3 regions of the Salinicoccus sp. Marseille-QA3875 genome follow, and region 1 is predicted to be linked to each of the others. Evidence: predicted binding sites of a transcription regulator. Region 1 holds the regulator's gene; each other region holds the start of a gene.

Region 1 (6,453 bases):
CACCGAAGAAGAAGCACAGGAAAAGTATGAAGAACTATTATCTTATGTCAGCTATGAAGGGACAGCAGCAATGCTTTCAGGACATACGGGCATCGATTTCTCCAAATATGAGCCGGATCAATATGTGGAAGATGCAGAGACGGAAGCCTCACATGGTTTTCTTAAAAAATACTCGGCAAGTACGACACGAAAATGGACGGTAAGGGAAGCAGTGCTCCATCACGGACTCGGCATCGGGGCGACTAAAGTGGTCGGCACACCTGAACAGATTGCCGATGAACTGGAAGCGATGGCGAACATCGGTGACGCCGACGGCTTTAATATCATCCAGGCAGCGAGTCCTGTCACTTTCGAAGATTTCATAGAATATGTGATTCCCGTTCTGCAGGAACGCGGCAGCTACAGAACAGAATACGAAGCATCCACTTTAAGGGAGAATCTTTTTGGTAAAGGTAAAGTGAGAATTCCTGAGAGTCATCATGCAAAAAGAGTTGGAATAGCAGGAAAAGTGAATGTTTGATTAAAGAAAAGTCCTGAAAATTATTCAGGGCTTTTTATATCATACTCATCCTTCAGGATGGAATAATAGACATCATTAAAATATTCGCCCTTTTTCCATTTATGTACATGCCGCAGCACACCTTCTTTGTTCATGCCCAATCGTTCAAGCACTTTTCCCGAAGCGGTATTCCGTTCATCGAACATGGCAGCAATGCAGTCCAGCCCGAGGACATCAAAACCCACTTTTAAAATGGCTTCCCCGGTTTCAGTCATATAACCTTTGCCTTGATAATTTTGATTTAATGTATAACCGATGATCCCTCTTGAATCTTTACTTTTTCTTCTCAGTTCGATGGTCCCGATCATCTTTCCATTTTCCTTCAGCTCAATGCCATATTTGCCAAGCGGCTGTTCTATAAAGTGGTTCACTATGGCCATTTCGGTGTCAGCCAGTGACTTGTGCCGGTTGAAAACGTAATAGGTGGTCTCTTCATCAGAAGCGTATTCATACATATCTTCAGTGTCTTTTAATGTGACCGGCCTTAAGATCAACCGTTCTGTCTCCAGCCGGTTATGCTTTGCAAGCAACACTTTATAACTGTCCATTTGAATCCCTCATTTCTTCAGTGTAATCATAATTAATAGAAAGTATATGATATCCTTCATAGTACTTATAATAATATAAATAAGTTTAATATACATCTAATACTAAAAGATATAGAAGTATATCCATAATGTTATGATGATATTAATAAAGAGGTGATATCATGGTAAAAGTAAACGTTAATAAATGGGGTAATGGTAAAGGTATCAGGTTACCCAAAGTTGTAACAGAATCTCTTGATATTAAAGATAACGATACTTTGGAAATTAAAGTGAAAGATAATGCAATTATTCTGACAAAACCTAAAAATGAAATCATGATTGAAGAAATGTTCAAAGCCTATAAAGGGGCTTCTTTTCAAGCAAATATTCAGGAATTCGAACCTGCCGGTAATGAAAAATGGTAGAGTAGGGCGAGATAATATAGAAACAGTGGATAGTATGTAATGTGAAAATATAAAAAGCGAAGGCTGGATTTTGCGCCTTCGCTTTTTTAAAGATAATACAATGCTATCTATACTGATTAAACTGATTGTTCCCTTTTTCCTTCTGGACCTGTTCTACGGCATCATCGACCTTGCCTTGAGTCTCTTCCTGCTTCGACCCGGCTTTGGATTTCTCATCTTTAAAATCGTGTTTCTTGGCCTGTGCCTTCTCTTCCATCTGAGCTTTTTGTTCCTGGCCTTCTTCAGCCTGTTTTTTAGCTTCCTCTCTCATCTTTTCCTGCTGATCTTTATGATTTTCAGCCATCATTACACGCTCCTTAAAATCACTGTATAGTTACTTTTACCTTTTTTCCGGGCAGTTAAACAATATAAGGCGGTGCAATTATAATTATTTACCCTTATAAAAACGGAGATCGTCACTGGTCTTCGTTTTTATTATGCGCAAATTAAAGAAACGAACATACATTCAATTTTAGTGGATTAAAGATAATAACGACGTTGTCAACAGGGAACGTTTGTTTTATCCACATTCTGTGGATAACCTGTGGAATAAACCCTGCTTCATCTTGGATAAGTCTTCAACAACTGTGGATTTAAATGTGTATAACTGTGTAAAACTTTGTGGATAATGTGGATAAGCCTTTAAAAAGTTGATTTAATCACTCTGGACTTGTGCATAACTTTGTGATGAAGTTATAATTCTGACAAATTACCTTATACCCCGAACATATGAATAAAAAAGAAGCGTACGGTATATTGACCGAACGCTTCTACGTTTCTGATAATTGTTCTTCACCTTCTGCCCATTGTTCCATGACATGTTCCAATTTTTCATTTCTGTTTATCAGCTTTTCATTGAGCTCAGCAGATTTTGTATAGTCATTATAAATTTCAGGCTCCAGCAGCTGATTTTCTATATTCTCTATATCTTCCTCCAGCGTTGCAATTTCCTGTTCCAGTTTTTTAACCTGCTTTTTCAATTTTCCAATCTCATTACGCTGTCTTTTCTGTTCTTCATAGCTGAGGCTGCCTTTATTTTCTGATTCGGCCACTGTCACTTCAGGTTCCTGGGTCATTTTCAATTCTTCTTTTTTATGAAGGAAGTAGTCATAATTACCATTTACAAGAAACAGCTTCTCTTTTTCCATTTCCAAAATGCGGTTTGCGATCCTGTTGACGAAATATCTGTCATGAGAAACGAAAATGATGGTGCCTTCATATTCATCCAGTGCATTTTCAAGGACTTCTTTGCTGTCTATGTCCAGATGGTTCGTCGGTTCATCGAGGATCAGTACATTATTTTTTTCAAGCATCAGTTTTGCCAGCTGAATCCTGGCTTTTTCTCCGCCGCTTAAATCATTGACACTTTTTTTAACTTCATCCTGTGTAAATAAAAACCGGCCTAATATTTTCCTGATATCACTTTCTCTCATCTCAGGATATTCAGACCATAATTCTTCCAGTACGTTTTTGTTGGATGTGAATTCCGCCTGTTTCTGGTCGTAATAACCGATTGAAACATTGGTGCCGTATACGATGTCACCGGCTTTTTCAGGGATTTTTTTGGCGATGGTCTTGACCAGTGTGGATTTGCCGATACCATTTGGTCCGAGTATCGCGAGCCTGTCCTTTTTCTCCACGCTGAAGTTGATATGACTGTTAAGCACTTGATCATAGCCGATGGACAGGTCATTGATCCTGAGTACATCATTACCGCTTTCACGTGTGATACTGAAAGTGAAATTGGCATTCCTATGGTCTTGTTTCGGTGCGTTGATGCGTTCCATCATCTCCAGTTTCTTTCTTCTGTCTTTTGCCATGCCGCTTGTGGAAGCACGTGCGATATTTTTATCGACAAAAGTTTCCAGTCTGGATATCTCTTTTTGCTGGCGTTCATACTGCTTCATGGTCAATTGGTAACGTTTCTCTTTTTCAATGACATATTTCGAATAATTGGTGTGATAGAGTGTACCGGTGCCGAGCTCGACTTCATAAATTTTATCGACGGTTTTATCCAGAAAATATCTGTCGTGGCTGATGATGACAACAGCACCCTGGAAACCATTTAAATACTGCTCCAGCCATTCCACCGTATCCATATCCAGATGGTTGGTCGGTTCATCCAGAAGCAGCAGATCGGGTTTTGAAAGGAGCATTTGAGCGAGTGACAGACGTGTCTTCTGACCGCCTGAAAATTCATCGACAGGACGCTCCAGATCTGTGATTTCAAAATTCAACCCGGTCAGCACCATCTTGATATTGGAGTCTATGTGGTAGCCGTCCTGATTTTCAAAAGTGTTCTGGAGTCTTTCCAGCCTGTTCACATAATCCTGGTATTTTTCATGAGTATATTCATTATTTTCAAGCCACAAAGTGACTTCATCCATCTCATCTTTCACAGCCAGAAGTTTGGCGAATGGACGTTTCATCTCTTCCAATACAGTCCGGCTTGATTCCAATGTCATCTGCTGGGTCAAATACCCGACGGATGTTCCTTTGGGCTGGGTGAGATTACCACTGTCATAGCTCATCTCTCCGGCCATAATTTTCATAAGGGTAGTCTTGCCTGCACCGTTCTTGCCGACTATACCTATATTTTCACCTGATTTGATTTCCAAAGTGACTTTTTCGAAAACCACATCAGTGACAAAAGCTTTTTTTAAATTAGATAATTGCATTACGATCATAAATTTCCCTCACTTTCTCTATAGTCTACAATAATATACTGAAAAAAACGATGGTAATTCATTTGCAATAGTAGGAAGGGAAGTCCTATATATGCTATAATAATGACATTAGTCAATGGGTAGGTGTAAATGATTGTGAATACAAAAAAGAAAATTCCAAACGCAACAATGAAGCGGCTACCTCTTTATTACAGATATTTTAAACAGGCAGAAGAAGCAGCTACAGACAGAGTATCATCAAGGGAGATAAGCGAGGCTTTGGATATTGATTCAGCCACGATCCGAAGAGATTTTTCTTATTTTGGTGAACTTGGTCGTAAAGGGTATGGCTATAACGTAAAAAGCCTGTTAAATTTCTTTATGGAACATATCCAGGGTACTGACAAGAAAAACATTGTGCTAGTGGGAGTCGGCAATTTAGGAAGTGCATTACTGAATTATAAATTTAATAATTTAAGTGATAAAATGAATGTAGTGGCAGGTCTCGACAACAATGAAGAGCTGATAGGCACGACGATTAATGATGTAACAATTCATCATGCAGACGAACTTGAGTCTATAATCAAAAAAGGAAAAGTTGAAGTTGCAATATTGACTTTACCTGTATCAGTGAGTCAGGAAATGGCCGAAAGACTTGTGAAAGCAGGCATCAAAGGCATTTTAAATTTCACGCCGACAAGATTGGATTTAGATAAAAAGATTTATGTACATAACATCGATCTGGGTGTTGAATTACAGGCATTATTCTTTTATATGAAGAACTTATAGAGAGGGGAAAATAATTATGTTTACATTCTTATTACCATCAACTTTGATGATGGCAGTTGGTCCCGTCAGTTTAATCGTAATCGCAGTCGTTGCATTGATCATATTCGGACCTAAGAAACTGCCGCAGTTCGGGAGAGCTGTCGGTTCAACTTTGAAGGAATTTAAAGATGCAACTAAAGGTTTGGCAGATGACGATGATGACGAAGAAGAGAAAAAGAAAGAACCGAAGAAAATTGAATCAGAATCATAATAATAATGGTGGCGGAAGCCACCTTTTTTTAAGAGGTGAATCAGCTTATGCAAGATGAAGAAAAGAAGGATATAATGGAGCATTTGGATGAGCTCAGAAAACGGCTGCTCATCATAATGTACTTCTTTCTTGCTGCATTAATAGTGGGCTTTTTTTTATCCCAACCTTTAATCTATCAGATGCAGAATGCACCTTGGACAACAAATATACAAATGCATGCATTTCAGGTGGCAGATCCGATTAAAATATACATAATGGTCATCATAATCATCGCTTTTGTCATTATTTTACCAGTCATCCTATATCAGTTATGGGCTTTTATTGCCCCGGGTCTTTACAGTAATGAGCAGAAACTGACATTGAGTTATATTCCTATAGTGATGGTATTGATGCTGATCGGTATGGCATTCAGCTACTTCATCGTAGTGCCTTATATTGTACAATTCACTTTTGATTTATCAGCTGAGATGGGAATCGCAACGACGATCGGAATCAATCAGTATTTCGGTTTTCTGTTCCGTACAGTACTTCCATTCGGCGTGATATTCCAAATGCCTATACTGGTTCTCTTTTTAACGCAGTTGGGAATGATAACACCGATGTTCCTTAAGAAAAACCGGAAATATGCCTACTTCATACTATTCATCATAGCAGCGATCATTGCCCCGCCGGACTTTATGACACATATAATTTTAACTATTCCGATGATTTTACTTTATGAAGTCAGTATCGTTATTTCTAAATACGGTTATAGGAGATATTTGAAAGCTGAACAGAAAGCAATTGAAGAATCTTTAGAAGAAGACTAGGGGGTGGAAAGTTGGACAGACATGAGAATATTCAATTGAAAGCGTTGGAAGCAATGAGTCATAACGATTTAAATTCGTATATTGAACATGTTAACAGCTGCCCGTGGCGCCAGAAATATCATGTACAGAGTGTACTTGGTTCACTCATCGCGCCGGCTGTGGTCTTTTATGACGATATTGATGAAAGATACCATCTGTTTTACACATGGCTCCCGGTAGTGGGTGAAGAAGAACAGCACTGGTATCATGTGACCTCAAAAGATTTGGCATCATTCACAAATGAAGGGGTTAAATTAAAACCTGATACTCTGTTTGATGACAAAGGTCTTTCCTCAGGTTCTGCATTGAACCTCAATGGTCGCGAACATTTCTTTTATATAGGACGTTCT
Region 2 (6,453 bases), 970 kb from region 1:
TCGACAATCCGCATGCAATCGAGGAACTGACATATCGTGAAATGCGTGAATTGTCATATTCAGGATTCGGTATATTTCACGATGAAGCCCTGGAACCGCTCTACCAGGTGCAGATTCCGGTCATGATTAAAAATACGAATGCACCTGAAATCGAAGGTACAAAAATTGTTGCCAAAAGAGAACTTTTAAAAGATATACCTGTCATAGGCATCAGCTGTGATGTGAATTTTACTGCAATTTCGGTTAAAGACTACTTGATGAACAGACAGGTCGGCTATATCAGAAAGCTTCTGCAGATTTTTGAAAATCACCAAGTATCGGTGGAGCACATGCCTTCAGGTATTGATAACATCTCAATCATCGTCCGTGGTAAAAATCTGGGCGGAAAAACTAAAACCAAGCAGCTTTTGGAAGATATCAATGATCAGCTTGAACCAGAATGGGTGGAAATAGAAGAAAATCTTGCTCTGCTCGTCATTGTAGGTGAAGGCATGGAGTATACTGTCGGTCTCGCAAACAAAGCGACTAAAGCATTGACCGAAAATGGCATCAATATCAGAATGATGAATCAGGGATCTTCTGAATCGAGTATGGTGTTCGCAGTGAAAATGAGTGAATATCAAAAAGCATTGAATGCTGTATATAATGAGTATTTCACTGATATAGATTAGAAAAAGAGGTATCCAAATTTTGGATACCTCTTTTAAAACCGTCCGGACTTGAATATCGAATACAACAGTCCGAGAAATAAAAAAACCGCAAGTACAAAGCCGATTTCAATCGCCGGTATCTGCCATATCACCGTCGTCTGTCCTGCAATTGCAGCGCCGACAATCAAGCCGACCATTATGATGCTGAAAGACAGCAGGACGATACTGAAAGATAGTCTGTTACCGATCCGGTCCATCCTTCTGAACAGTTCTTCAAAACGTCTTAGTGACAGTTGAACAGGCACTTTCTTCTCACGCAGTGAGTCTGAAAAAATCTTCAGATTATTTGATACATCCACAGCAGTATCACTGACATCCTGCAAATTATTATATGCTCTGGAAGCAATGTTCCGCGGATCATATTTTTCTTTTACCAGCAGTCTGCCGAATGGTTCGGCGACATCCATGATACTGAACTCCGGATCCAGGCTGCTGACCACACTTTCCAATGTAATGATTGATTTCCCGAGAATTGTGAAGTCCTGCGGCAGGCCGATCCGGTGTTTATTTGCGATTTGGAAAATATCCTGGACCGCTTCACCGATGTTCAAATAACTGAGCGGAATATCGTAATATTTATCTCTCAATTTTTCGGCATCACGGTTCAGTACATTCATCTCGACCCCCGTCGGCACCACCCCCATTTTAACAATGGCTTTGACGACGCCTGAGGCATCTTTTCTCATCATCCCGATCAGCAGTGTTCCGAAATTGTATTTCATATCCTGAGAAAGTCTGCCGACCATTCCAAAATCCATGAGGGCGATTGTCTCATCTTCAAGCACGCTGACGTTCCCCGGATGCGGGTCGCCGTGAAAGAAGCCTTCGATGATAATCTGATGAAAGACTGCATTTGTGAGCCGCTCTGCCAGCACTTCCCTGGAGTAGCCACGCGCCTCCAGTTCCGTGTGGTGGTTGATGGGTATGCCGTCAATGAATTCCATGACAAGGACATTCTTCGTTGACAACTCCCTCATCATTTCCGGAATTTTAATCTGACTGTCGTGTTCAAATTGCTTTCGGATTTTATCCGCATTATTCGCTTCAATCGTATAATCAAGCTCATCAAGAATCGCTTCTGAAAACTCTTCGATCATATCGGTAAGATGATAGCGTCTCGCCCATTCCATACGCTGCTCAGCAAGCGTTGCAAGGTGATGCAGTATTTCCAGGTCTGTACGGACCCTTCTCTCTATATTCGGGCGTTGGACTTTGACTGCCACCGTCTCGCCTTCTATGGTCACCGCCTTATGCACCTGGCCCGTTGATGCTGAACCAATCGGTGTTTCTTCGATCGACAGGAAGACATCTTCAATTTTAACGTCTAAAGAGTCCTCTATCACTTTCTTCACATCTTCGAAATTGAAAGGTGGAACATCACTTTGAAGTTTTTCGAGTTCGTCGATGATGTCTATCGGTATCAGATCCGGCCTTGTACTGGCAATCTGCCCCAGCTTTATGAAAGTTGTGCCCATCTCTTCAATGAAAATGCGTATGCGTTCGCCTCTGGATTTTTCATCATCGCTTTTAGCCTGTCTTAATATGATCCTTTTTGGCAGGCTTAACAGCTCATCCAGTCCAAGCTCTTCAACAAGAAAGCCAAATCCGGCGGATGAGAAATTAATGGCAATTTCCCTGTACCGGTTTATATATTCAATACGTTTTTTTATTATCATATAAAAACTCCAGAAATAATTATTTAAATATGAAACATATAATCGTCAAGCCCCTCGCCGTCATAATCCACCATATCTTTTAAAGTCGTATGGTCCAGTACATCACTGATTGCATCTCTGATTCTGCCCCATAAAAATCTTTCATTCTTACTGTCTTTTTCATCACTTTCTACAGCAACGATGTTTTCTTCGACCGTTTTAAAAATTTGTCCTACAGTAATCTCTTCAGGAGGATGGTTGAGCTCATAACCGCCATACGCTCCCCTTGTACTCTTCACCAAATCATCTTTCTTCAAACTGGCTACAATCTGCTCTAAATATAAATCACTGATTCCTCGTTCAGTTGCTACAGATTTCACACTTCTTCTTTTTTCATCGTAGTCTCTGGCAAGTGCCAGCATAAAATATAGTCCATATCTGCCACGTGTTGATATTTTCATAATACACCTCTAAATATCTAAACTTTTTAATAAGTTGATTTTTGTTGTAATATATTAAATATATCATAATAAAACAGTTGGGTGAAAATATGACGACACAACCATTAAGTTATCGCATGCGTCCAAGAACAATAGATGAAGTGATTTCACAGAAACATCTGGTAGGAGAAGGCGGTATCATCAGACGCATGGTGGATGCCAAAAGGCTCTCCTCCATGATTTTATACGGCCCTCCCGGAATCGGAAAAACCAGTATTGCAAGTGCCATTGCGGGTTCTACAAAATACATGTTCAGAACTTTGAATGCAGTTTCAAATACAAAAAAAGATATGCAGCAGATTGTCGAAGAAGGGAAGATGAGCGGAACGGTAATACTTCTGCTGGATGAAATCCATCGTCTTGATAAGGCGAAACAGGATTTTCTCCTTCCGCATCTGGAAAAAGGCACCATTATTTTAATTGGTGCCACCACTTCCAACCCGTATCACGCAATCAATCCTGCCATCAGATCGAGAACGCAGATATTCGAACTGGATCTGCTGGATACAGAGGATGTGAAACTTGCGGTTTCACGGGCACTCGAAGACAGTGAACGCGGGCTCGGCAATTTGAATATTGAAATTGATGAGGATGCCATGGATCATTTCACTTTATCTTCCCAGGGAGATGTAAGAAGTGCACTCAATGCTCTCGAACTCGCTGCGCTCAGCACAAAGCCTGTTGATGATGTCGTGCACATTACACTGGATGATGCGAAAGCCTGTATGCAGCAGACTGCATTTCTACACGATAAGGACGGAGATGCCCATTATGACGTGATGAGCGGCTTCCAGAAATCGATCAGAGGAAGCGATGTGAATGCAAGTCTCCACTATTTGGCGAGACTGATAGAAGCAGGCGACCTCGTTACAATCGCACGGAGACTCCTGGTCATCGCCTATGAAGATATCGGCCTCGCAAACCCGCAGCTTGCTACACGTACTTTGAATGCGATCATCTCCGCCGAACGTCTGGGTTTTCCTGAAGCCAGAATACCGCTCGCAAATGCTGTAATAGAACTTGCACTGTCTCCAAAATCCAACAGCGCATATAAGAGTATCGACAATGCTCTCGCAGACATCAGAAAAGGTAAATCCGGCACCGTCCCGAAGCACCTGAAAGACGGGCATTACAGAAGTGCGGAAAAGTTGGGCAACGCCGTCGGATATCAGTACCCGCACAATTTCCCCAACAACATCGTCCGACAGCAATATTTACCTGACACTCTTATGAACAGAGAATATTTCATGCCGACGAAAAACACTAAGTACGAAGCGCAGCTGAACGAGATATACTCAAAAACAAAATCATTCTTTAATAAAAAATAGTATAAAAAAGCACCGGCCGCAGATGCAGCCGGTGCTTAATTTTCGAAATATCCAAGCTAAAGCCGTGTGTTTCAGCTGATAATTTTGGCCTGCTAAGTGCAGGTGGGTGTCCTGTTTCCAACTCCAAACGTCCTAAATGTCTAGGCGTGTTTTTTGAAGGAAAACCTATTAGACTCCCGATTTAAAAGGTGTTAGGTCAAAATTTAATTCAACACATCACGAACCTCTCAGATATTTCTATTAAATATACTATACCATACCTCTGAAATTTTGAGAAGCAAAATGATTTTTTATTAAAATATCTGACAGATATCAATGGTGCATCTGTCACAGTTGATATTACTCCGCAGAACATCCATATCAAGAACGGTTATGAATTTACGTTCCACTTTAATCACTTTCTGCTTCTTCAAATCTGACAGCATTCTATTGACCACTTCTCTTGAAGTACCGCATAACCCTGCAAGTTCCTGATTGGTCAACTGTGTATTGATCAGTATGCCATCTTCAACATTCACACCGAAAGAATTCGTCAGCCGTATCAGAACTGACTGCAATGCGCCCTGTTTCCCGTACAGCAGAAGATCTCTCATCTTTGAGGAATTTCTGTCTCTGTCGATATCCAGCCACTGAAGCCATTCCATCTTAATATTTTCATTGGTGAATATGAACTGTTCAAATTGTCTTTTTTCGTATTTATACAATATGCAGTCTTTTTTCACTTTTGCGTAAGTAGTGTGTTCTTTATTCAAAGAATGAAGAGTCAGAGCTCCAAAAACTGCATCATCCGACAAGTAATTCGTGACCATCTCCCGGCCGTCTTCCTGCATTCTGCTGATGAAAACTTCGCCCTCTTCCAAACAATAGACATATCTCGCAGGATCCCCCGGGTGGAAAACATATTCACCTTTCTCTAAAGTCATCCTTTTGCCTTTTTCCTTTAACAGTCTCACTACTGATTCAGGTTTAAATGTAAGTTCAGTCTTCACATCAACCGCCCCGCCTTCTTAATTAAAATATTATCATAAATTGTGACTTTTATCACTTTTTTATTTGACAATTTTATTTAACATCTTAATTAAGATTAATTATTATTTAGGAGTGAAATAATGACTGATAAAAATGTTGAAAAAAGCCATGATAACCTTGAAACTCACGATGTAGATCACTCAAAACTGGATCTGCGGGGAACATTTATGATGGTAATGTTTCTCGGCGGTCTGATATTCGTCAGCTGGTTCGGTGCTTTCATACTATTTTTAGGAAGAATGTAGAGAGGATGATTAAAAATGCATAAGTTTGAAAAAATATGGATGAGTGTGGGAACCGGATCTCTGATTATTTTCCTCGTCATCCTTGGTGTTTCTGCTGTACACGCGGGACATACCCCTGCAGCAAGTGGGATTGAGACGATCAACCCTGAATATGTAAGAGATGATGCAAGATTTGCAGAGCCGGGACTTCATGAATCTGAGGATGATGAATACGACTATAATTTATATTTTGTAGCCAGTGCTTTCCGTTATGAACCGGCTGAAGTCGAGATTCCACAAGGGTCGAGAGTGAAAGTGCAAGTCGTAACGACCGATGTTGTCCATGGCTTCCAGGTCGTCAATACAAACATCAATATGATGGTGGAACCCGGACTTGTTTCTACATATGGTGCTAACTTTGATAAGACCGGTGAATTTCTGATTGTCTGTAATGAATATTGCGGTGTCGGACATACTGATATGACATCCACAATAAAAGTCGTCGATGGAGGTGCTGAAGACAATGAGTAAAAATATACATCCGGACAATTTATTTTCCCTCAACAATCGGGTGGATGCAAAAGATGGTAAATTAGTTCTTGCAAATATGATATGGGTCATTTTCGCGTTGTTTATCGGAGGGACTGCAGGAATGCTGCAGACACTCGTCCGATCAGGTATGGTTGAACTGCCTTTTGGAATCGGCTATTATCAGCTTCTCACTTTACACGGAGTGATTCTCGCGCTTGTATTGACTTTCTTCTTTATAATGGGCTTCCAGATCGCATCACTTTCACGTTCTGCCGGTGCTTTCAACGACAGGGAAAGAAAGCTGGGCTGGATCGGCTTCTGGATGATGTCTGCCGGTACTCTCGTTGCCGCAGCAATGATAGCAACGAATGAAGCATCTGTACTTTATACGTTCTACGCGCCGCTTCAGGCACATGCACTCTATTACATAGCACTTGCTGTAATCATTGTCGGGACATGGTTCTCGGTTGCAGGTC
Region 3 (6,453 bases), 920 kb from region 1:
ATGACACCAGTTAAAAATACACCGAGTAAAGGATATATCAATACCGGTTTGATTCCGTCGAGTGCTTGAGGAAGATTTTCCGTCACCTTTTTAATTCCAATCATCAAATACCCGGCAAGAAAACCCGCAATAAGACCGCCCAAGAAGCCGGAGCCCATCGTTGCAGCCATAAGACCGCCGACCATGCCCGGTGCAAATCCCGGCCTGTCTGCGATGCTCATCGCTATGAAACCGGCGAGTATAGGAACCATCAGTTCAAATGCATTGCTTCCTATGAAGTTAATCATCTCAGCTATCGGACTGTAATCTGCATGATCCGGATTTGCGGATTCTATACCCCAAAAAAAGCTGATTGCAATCAGTATACCGCCGGCTACAACGAATGGCAGCATATTGGAAACACCATTCATCAAGTGTTTATAGATTGACGGCATTCCTTTAGATGAACTGCTCTGAGTGCTGCTGCCACCTGAACCTTCATATACGTCACCCTGCTCATCGAGAGTGGACCGAATGAGTTCTTCCGGTCGTTTAATCCCATCTGATACCGGTACTTCCAAAAGTCGTTTTCCATTAAAACGGTCCATTTCCACTTTAGTGTCGGCAGCTACTATTACGCCTGAAGCATTCTTTATATCCGCTTCACTTAAAGGATTCTTCACACCGCCGGAACCGTTCGTCTCCACCTTGATATCCACATTCATTTCTTTAGCCTTATTTTTCAGTGCATCCGCTGCCATATAAGTATGTGCTATACCCGTAGGACAAGCTGTGACTGCAATAATATATGCCTTGTCTTCATTGTTAACGACAGTTTCAGCCGTCTCTTCTGACGGTTCTGATTCATCATAATGATCAATGGTATTTAACACTTCATCAGCATTCTGTGCCTTTAACAGACGTTCCTTTGCTTCAGGATTCATCAATATACCTGAAAGTTTCGCCAGAGCATCCAGATGTGTCGTCGCCTGGCCGTCCGGGGCAGCAATCATAAAGAACAGGTGTGCATTCTGCCCGTCCAACGAATCGTAATCAATCCCCTCTTCACTGCGTCCGAACATTATGGCAGGCTTTTTAACTTCCTTGGTCTGGGCATGCGGTATGGCGATGCCGTCACCTACACCGGTAGTACTCTGCGACTCCCTTTTTTGAATAGCCGACTCAAATTTGTCCGCATCGGTAATTATACCGGCTCTGTCCAGTTCACTGACGAGTTCCTTTATCACACTGTCCTTATCTTTCGCTTCAATATTCATCTTAATGGTGTCTTTAGTAAGCAGTTCTGTAATTCTCATATATTTCACCCCGATTAAATTTTTTCGATCTTCACTTTATCCAATAAAGAAATAATATCCTGACGTGATGCGAGATCACTGTTATAAGCTGTGGCACTCCCTGCAGCAACCGCGTACTTCACTTGTTCTGTAACACCTTTACCATGCTGACTGATAAAACCGGCAACTGTTGAATCTCCTGCACCGACCGAGTTGACCAGTTCTCCTTCAGGCGGTGTCAGTTTCATTGCACACTCTGCACTAACAAACATCGCACCATCCCCTCCCAATGTGACCAGTACATTTTGAGCACCCCGTTCTAATAACGATTCCGCAGCTTTTCTAATTTCCTCTACAGACTTCAAAGCTTTACCGGACATCTGTTCAAGTTCAAAAAGATTGGGTTTGACCAGATAAGGTTCAAAAGGCAGTGTCGATGTCAGTTTCTCACCTTCTGAATCTATGGAGAATGGAATCCCGTTTTCATATAATCTTCCGGCTAATCTTTTGTAGGCGTCTTTGTGACCCCCAGGCACACTGCCTGCAAATATCACGTGATCCTCCGGCCTCAGACGTGACAACTTTTCTTCCAAAGTTTTGAATTTATCATCTGAAATTTTGGGCCCGTCAGCATTTATTTCCGATTCCAACGATGTTTTAAGTTTCACATTGATTCTTGTCTCGCCTGAAACTTCTATGAAGTCATGCAAGATGCTTCTTCTGTCAAGTTCGGATTTAATATAATCTCCTGTAAATCCGCCTGTGAAACCCAGTGCTGTTGTATTTGCACCCAGTTCCTTTAACACTCTTGAAACATTGATACCTTTTCCTCCCGGATATTTTTCCGTGCGTGCCGTACGGTTCAACTCGCCTTCTTTAAATTGATCCACCCTCATAATATAATCCACCGATGGATTAAAAGTTACGGTATATATCATTTACACCTCTCCAATCACTGTCGTTTCCTTACTGATCTCTTTAATTAAATCTGATTTTGTATCATTAGTAATTAATTCCGCATCACTGAGTTCGGCAAATTTGACGAAAGCTGTCTTATGAAATTTAGAAGTGTCGCCTAATATGTATTTTGCTTTCGACCGCTTCAATGCGGTGCGTTTCACCGCTGCTTCATCACTGTCCGGAGTCGAAAAGCCGTGTTCTATATCTATGCCGTTCGTTCCGATAAAACATTTATCAAACGACAGATTATTCAGTTTCTCAACTGCTTCAGTTCCTATGATCGCATACGTCGTCGGTTTAACTTTACCCCCGAGGAGATACACAAGATGACCGTCTTTGACCAGGGAACTGATTAATGTGACACTGTTGGTAACTATCGTTAAATTCTTCTTATTGATAAATGGCAGCATTTCATATGTACTCGTGCCTGCATCGATAAAAAGTGTATCACCGTCTTCAATCAGAGCGGCAGCAGTTTTGGCAATATGAATTTTATCCTTCAAATTCATAACCGACTTATCTGTATAACTCTTCTCACTTTCTATGCGGTCTATCGTTGCGCCCCCATGTATACGGGAAAGCAGTCCCTCATCTTCCAGATGCGTCAGATCCCGGCGGATCGTCGCACTGCTTGTGCCCGTCAAATCTACAAAATCATTGATGGTGCCGTTACCGTATTCGTTCAAAAAATTTAATATCAATTCATATCTTTGTGTCGTTATCATATTCATCACCACTTATAGAATAATATAATTATCAATCTAATTCAATCAAAAACAATCAGTATCAATCAAAATTAAAAAGCTGTGCAGTAAATATCTGCACAGCATAAGTAATAAAACAATGTTCTTTTATTAAAAATTGGAGATGCTCAATATCAAAATCAATTTTGTCGCTGAGATGGTAATGATCAGTATTACTTGCAGTGAAATAAGCGGCATCAGAAATAAAATCCAGCCAGATTCCAAAATCACAGTATCATCAAGATAAAAAGGCCCCCTCGGGGGCCCTTTCAAATCACCACGACCAAATATATAATTACCCATGTACTGATCCACACAATATGGAATATTTCCATAATTCCCAGCTTTTTTGGTGTCCATCCTCTGTCATAAACACCTACCGCTCTGATGATTCCTATCAGGAATGCTATGCCCAGCGTGAAATGCCAGAGCAGCATGCCAAGGAATAACACTGCATGATATATGTAGGATGCATTTCTGTAATTGATATTCTTCCGTTCCCTGACGATTGTTTTGACAACCAACGCCGAACCGACAAAGTAGAACAGACTGACTAAAATTACAACTGTGATGCCAAGCGTCCATTCATGAGTGTTTAAAAATGCAATACCGCCCCCTGCAATTGAAAATATTGAAATGGCAACGATATCATTAATGATGTTCCGCTCATCTTTAATCATGGAGAAGTAACTCGTTATTGCTCCAAGCGGTATCATCGCTAAGAAAAAGTAGATGATTCTGTACTCAATAAACAAAGGATAGATAAATAGCAGAATAGCAATGACTCCAAACATCAAGGCCGCTTTTAAATAACCATAATCCTTTTTTCTTTTCATCCTTTTGATGAACATCAAAACATGATCTGCCGCAAAGAACATGAGTAGCCATCCTGATGCATAAAACAATTGTGACGGGTGAAATCCCCCTGCAGCGATGCCAAGTATAAGCGGCATGAAGACCATCGCCCATGCACCGTGTTGATTTTGTTTTTTGAACTTCATAATGTCACCTCTTAGCACTATTATAAGTTATAAATAACAACTGACAGTAATGCTTTTGGTACATTTTTGTGAATAATTAAACATAAAAAATAAGCTCAATGAATGAGCTTATTCTTCTACTTTATCATTTGTTTCGTTTCTTCCTCACGCTCCATGACAGCTCTTGCAAATGGGCACTGGGGGACAATCTTCTTATCTTCATCTTTCGCATACTCGACAACCATATTGACAAGCGTACTGCCGATGCCCTGCCCGCTCAGCTGGTTTGCAACCTCTGTACTATCGATGATCAGGTCACCTTCATCATCGACTATATAAGAAACGTAAGCTTCGGGGTTTAATTCATCCTCACCTACGAAAAACATATTTTCGCCTTTCTTAATATCTATGTCCATCATTCACACCTCCTGCTTAATACTTATATTCTCTTCATTGTACTATTTAAAACATAAAAACACATATCAATAAAATTGATATGTGTCTGTATTATTTTCTTCGCGATTTGGGTTTCCCTAATATTTCATTAAAAATGATACCGTTAACCACTGCACTTTTATCAAAAGTCAGATCTTTTGTTGTAATTGCTTTATCTTTGGCTCTGCCTCTTTCATGTATTTCCGTACGATCATCACCATATGAATAGCGTACTCTTTCAGTGATTTCTCTGCCGATACCTTTTGAAGCATCTGCAATTTCAATATCGCTTGCGGCATCATGAGCACCGGTATAAACACTTTCTCTTGCCCTCGACGCTCTTTCACTCTGTCTTCTTTCAACAGGTTTTTTATCTTTATATGTCTGGTTGCGTGATCTTTGACGCATCGAGGCCTGTTCTTTTTCCTGCTGTCTTTTTTCTTCCAGTTTCCGGCGTTCTTCTTCAACACGCTTTTTTATATTTTCCTGAGACATTCTACGTGATTGATCTTTAGTCTCTGATGAAGATTCACCCATCGCTTTGTCGTATTCTTTTTTAAATTCGCGTTTTAACTCGTCAAAAAGACCGCCGGACCCCTGCTCTCTCTGTGTCTCCGAATTAGCAGAACGCCGCCTCGGTGCCGAACGGCCGGGCCTTTCCATTTTACTGGGGTCGATATTTCTTTTTTCTTTCTCATTGCTGCCTTTGCTGGCTATGACAGAGTATATTACGCCGCCTGCAAATATTAATAGGGGCAGTAACGCTTCCATAATATCACGACCTATTCTTCATCTTCATTATAACGAGTCGGATTAGTCATCTTATTGATAGAATCTCTCATATTGGTATCTGCTTCGACATTTTTCAGGTCGTAATATTCACTGACACCAATATTACCGTCTTCAAGCGCTTTAGAGAATGCAAGCGGTACTTTGGATTCAGCTTCAACCACTTTGGCTCTCATTTCCTGAACACGCGCTTTCATCTCCTGCTCCTGTGCGACAGCCATTGCACGACGCTCTTCAGCTTTTGCCTGTGCAATGTTCTTATCTGCAACAGCCTGTTCAGTCTGAAGATCGGCACCAATATTTTTACCGATATCCACATCTGCGATATCTATGGATAAAATTTCGAATGCCGTACCTGAATCCAACCCTTTTGAAAGTACTGTCTGTGATATCGAGTCAGGGTTTTCTAGAACGCCAGAATGTTTTTCTGAAGAACCGATTGTTGAAACTATACCTTCACCGACTCTGGCTACGATTGTTTCTTCACCGGCACCACCGACAAGGCGGTCGATGTTTGCACGAACCGTGATACGCGCTTTCGCTTTGACTTCAATACCATCCATGGCTACACCTGAAATAAATGGTGTTTCAATAACTTTTGGATTTACACTCATCTGCACTGCTTCAAGTACATCACGACCGGCAAGATCGATGGCCGCACAACGTTCGAAAGTTAAATTGATATTCGCACGCTGGGCTGCGATTAAAGCGTCCACTACTCTGTCTACATTACCACCGGCAAGGAAGTGTGCTTCAAGCTGGTTTGTGCTCAGGTCAAGCCCTGCTTTATGGGCTTTGATCATCGGTTCAATTACGCGTTTTGGTTTAACACGTCTGAGACGCATACCCACCAGTGTAAATATTCCTACTTTGACTCCGGCAGCAATTGCTGAAATCCATAGACCGACCGGGACAAATGACAGGATAAATGACAATACGATAAAAATTACAACAATTAAAAATATAACTGTTAGTAATCCTCCGGATATAAACATTAAATCCATGTAAAACTCTCCTTTAAATTAGTTATTCTTCAATAGGACGGACAACTACTCTGGTTCCTTCAACATGTATGACTTTAACTTTCATATCCGCTGTAATATAAGATCCTTCTGCAACAGCATCAATTCTTTCTTCTCCGTAACGGATAGTTCCTGACGGTCTGAGAGGTGTGACAGTAATTGCTGTTTCACCAAGTAAATGTGAACGGTCATCAAAAGACGTATAACCGGATTCTGTATCTGTCGCATCACTCAGGATCAACCTGTTCAA

Evidence for each region. Region 1 encodes Rex, which represses fermentation and respiration genes when NADH is low (regulators of the CRP and FNR family bind a similar motif). Its sites were predicted from a motif close to TTGTGAAATATTTCACAA; they were not measured.
Region 2: a site for Rex is predicted at 5,223-5,240, ahead of ACY8DT_RS12500 (cytochrome c oxidase subunit 2A). Genes of this name have one in related genera too.
Region 3: a site for Rex is predicted at 4,045-4,062, ahead of ACY8DT_RS12775 (YwiC-like family protein). Genes of this name have one in related genera too.

The regions. Positions count from the first base shown of each region.
Region 1 covers NZ_CM143103.1:676,589-683,041, reverse strand. Annotated here, with positions in the region: gene ACY8DT_RS03540 (LLM class flavin-dependent oxidoreductase) at 1-520, shown strand, start outside; gene ACY8DT_RS03535 (GNAT family N-acetyltransferase) at 541-1,107, opposite strand; gene ACY8DT_RS03530 (AbrB/MazE/SpoVT family DNA-binding domain-containing protein) at 1,269-1,511, shown strand; gene ACY8DT_RS03525 (hypothetical protein) at 1,615-1,854, opposite strand; gene ACY8DT_RS03520 (ABC-F family ATP-binding cassette domain-containing protein) at 2,321-4,237, opposite strand; gene ACY8DT_RS03515 (redox-sensing transcriptional repressor Rex) at 4,370-5,005, shown strand; gene ACY8DT_RS03510 (twin-arginine translocase TatA/TatE family subunit) at 5,052-5,255, shown strand; gene tatC (twin-arginine translocase subunit TatC) at 5,303-6,064, shown strand; gene ACY8DT_RS03500 (glycoside hydrolase family 32 protein) at 6,076-6,453, shown strand, end outside.
Region 2 covers NZ_CM143103.1:2,466,384-2,472,836, reverse strand. Annotated here, with positions in the region: gene ACY8DT_RS12530 (aspartate kinase) at 1-671, shown strand, start outside; gene ACY8DT_RS12525 (ABC1 kinase family protein) at 704-2,386, opposite strand; gene ACY8DT_RS12520 (RrF2 family transcriptional regulator) at 2,410-2,826, opposite strand; gene ACY8DT_RS12515 (replication-associated recombination protein A) at 2,916-4,193, shown strand; RNA gene ssrS (6S RNA) at 4,238-4,430, opposite strand; gene ACY8DT_RS12505 (Crp/Fnr family transcriptional regulator) at 4,487-5,182, opposite strand; gene ACY8DT_RS12500 (cytochrome c oxidase subunit 2A) at 5,303-5,467, shown strand; gene ACY8DT_RS12495 (cupredoxin domain-containing protein) at 5,483-5,977, shown strand; gene ACY8DT_RS12490 (cbb3-type cytochrome c oxidase subunit I) at 5,970-6,453, shown strand, end outside.
Region 3 covers NZ_CM143103.1:2,515,503-2,521,955, reverse strand. Annotated here, with positions in the region: gene ACY8DT_RS12790 (PTS fructose transporter subunit IIABC) at 1-1,295, opposite strand, end outside; gene pfkB (1-phosphofructokinase) at 1,310-2,212, opposite strand; gene ACY8DT_RS12780 (DeoR/GlpR family DNA-binding transcription regulator) at 2,213-2,959, opposite strand; gene ACY8DT_RS12775 (YwiC-like family protein) at 3,247-3,978, opposite strand; gene ACY8DT_RS12770 (GNAT family N-acetyltransferase) at 4,095-4,373, opposite strand; gene ACY8DT_RS12765 (hypothetical protein) at 4,465-5,163, opposite strand; gene floA (flotillin-like protein FloA) at 5,175-6,185, opposite strand; gene ACY8DT_RS12755 (NfeD family protein) at 6,208-6,453, opposite strand, start outside.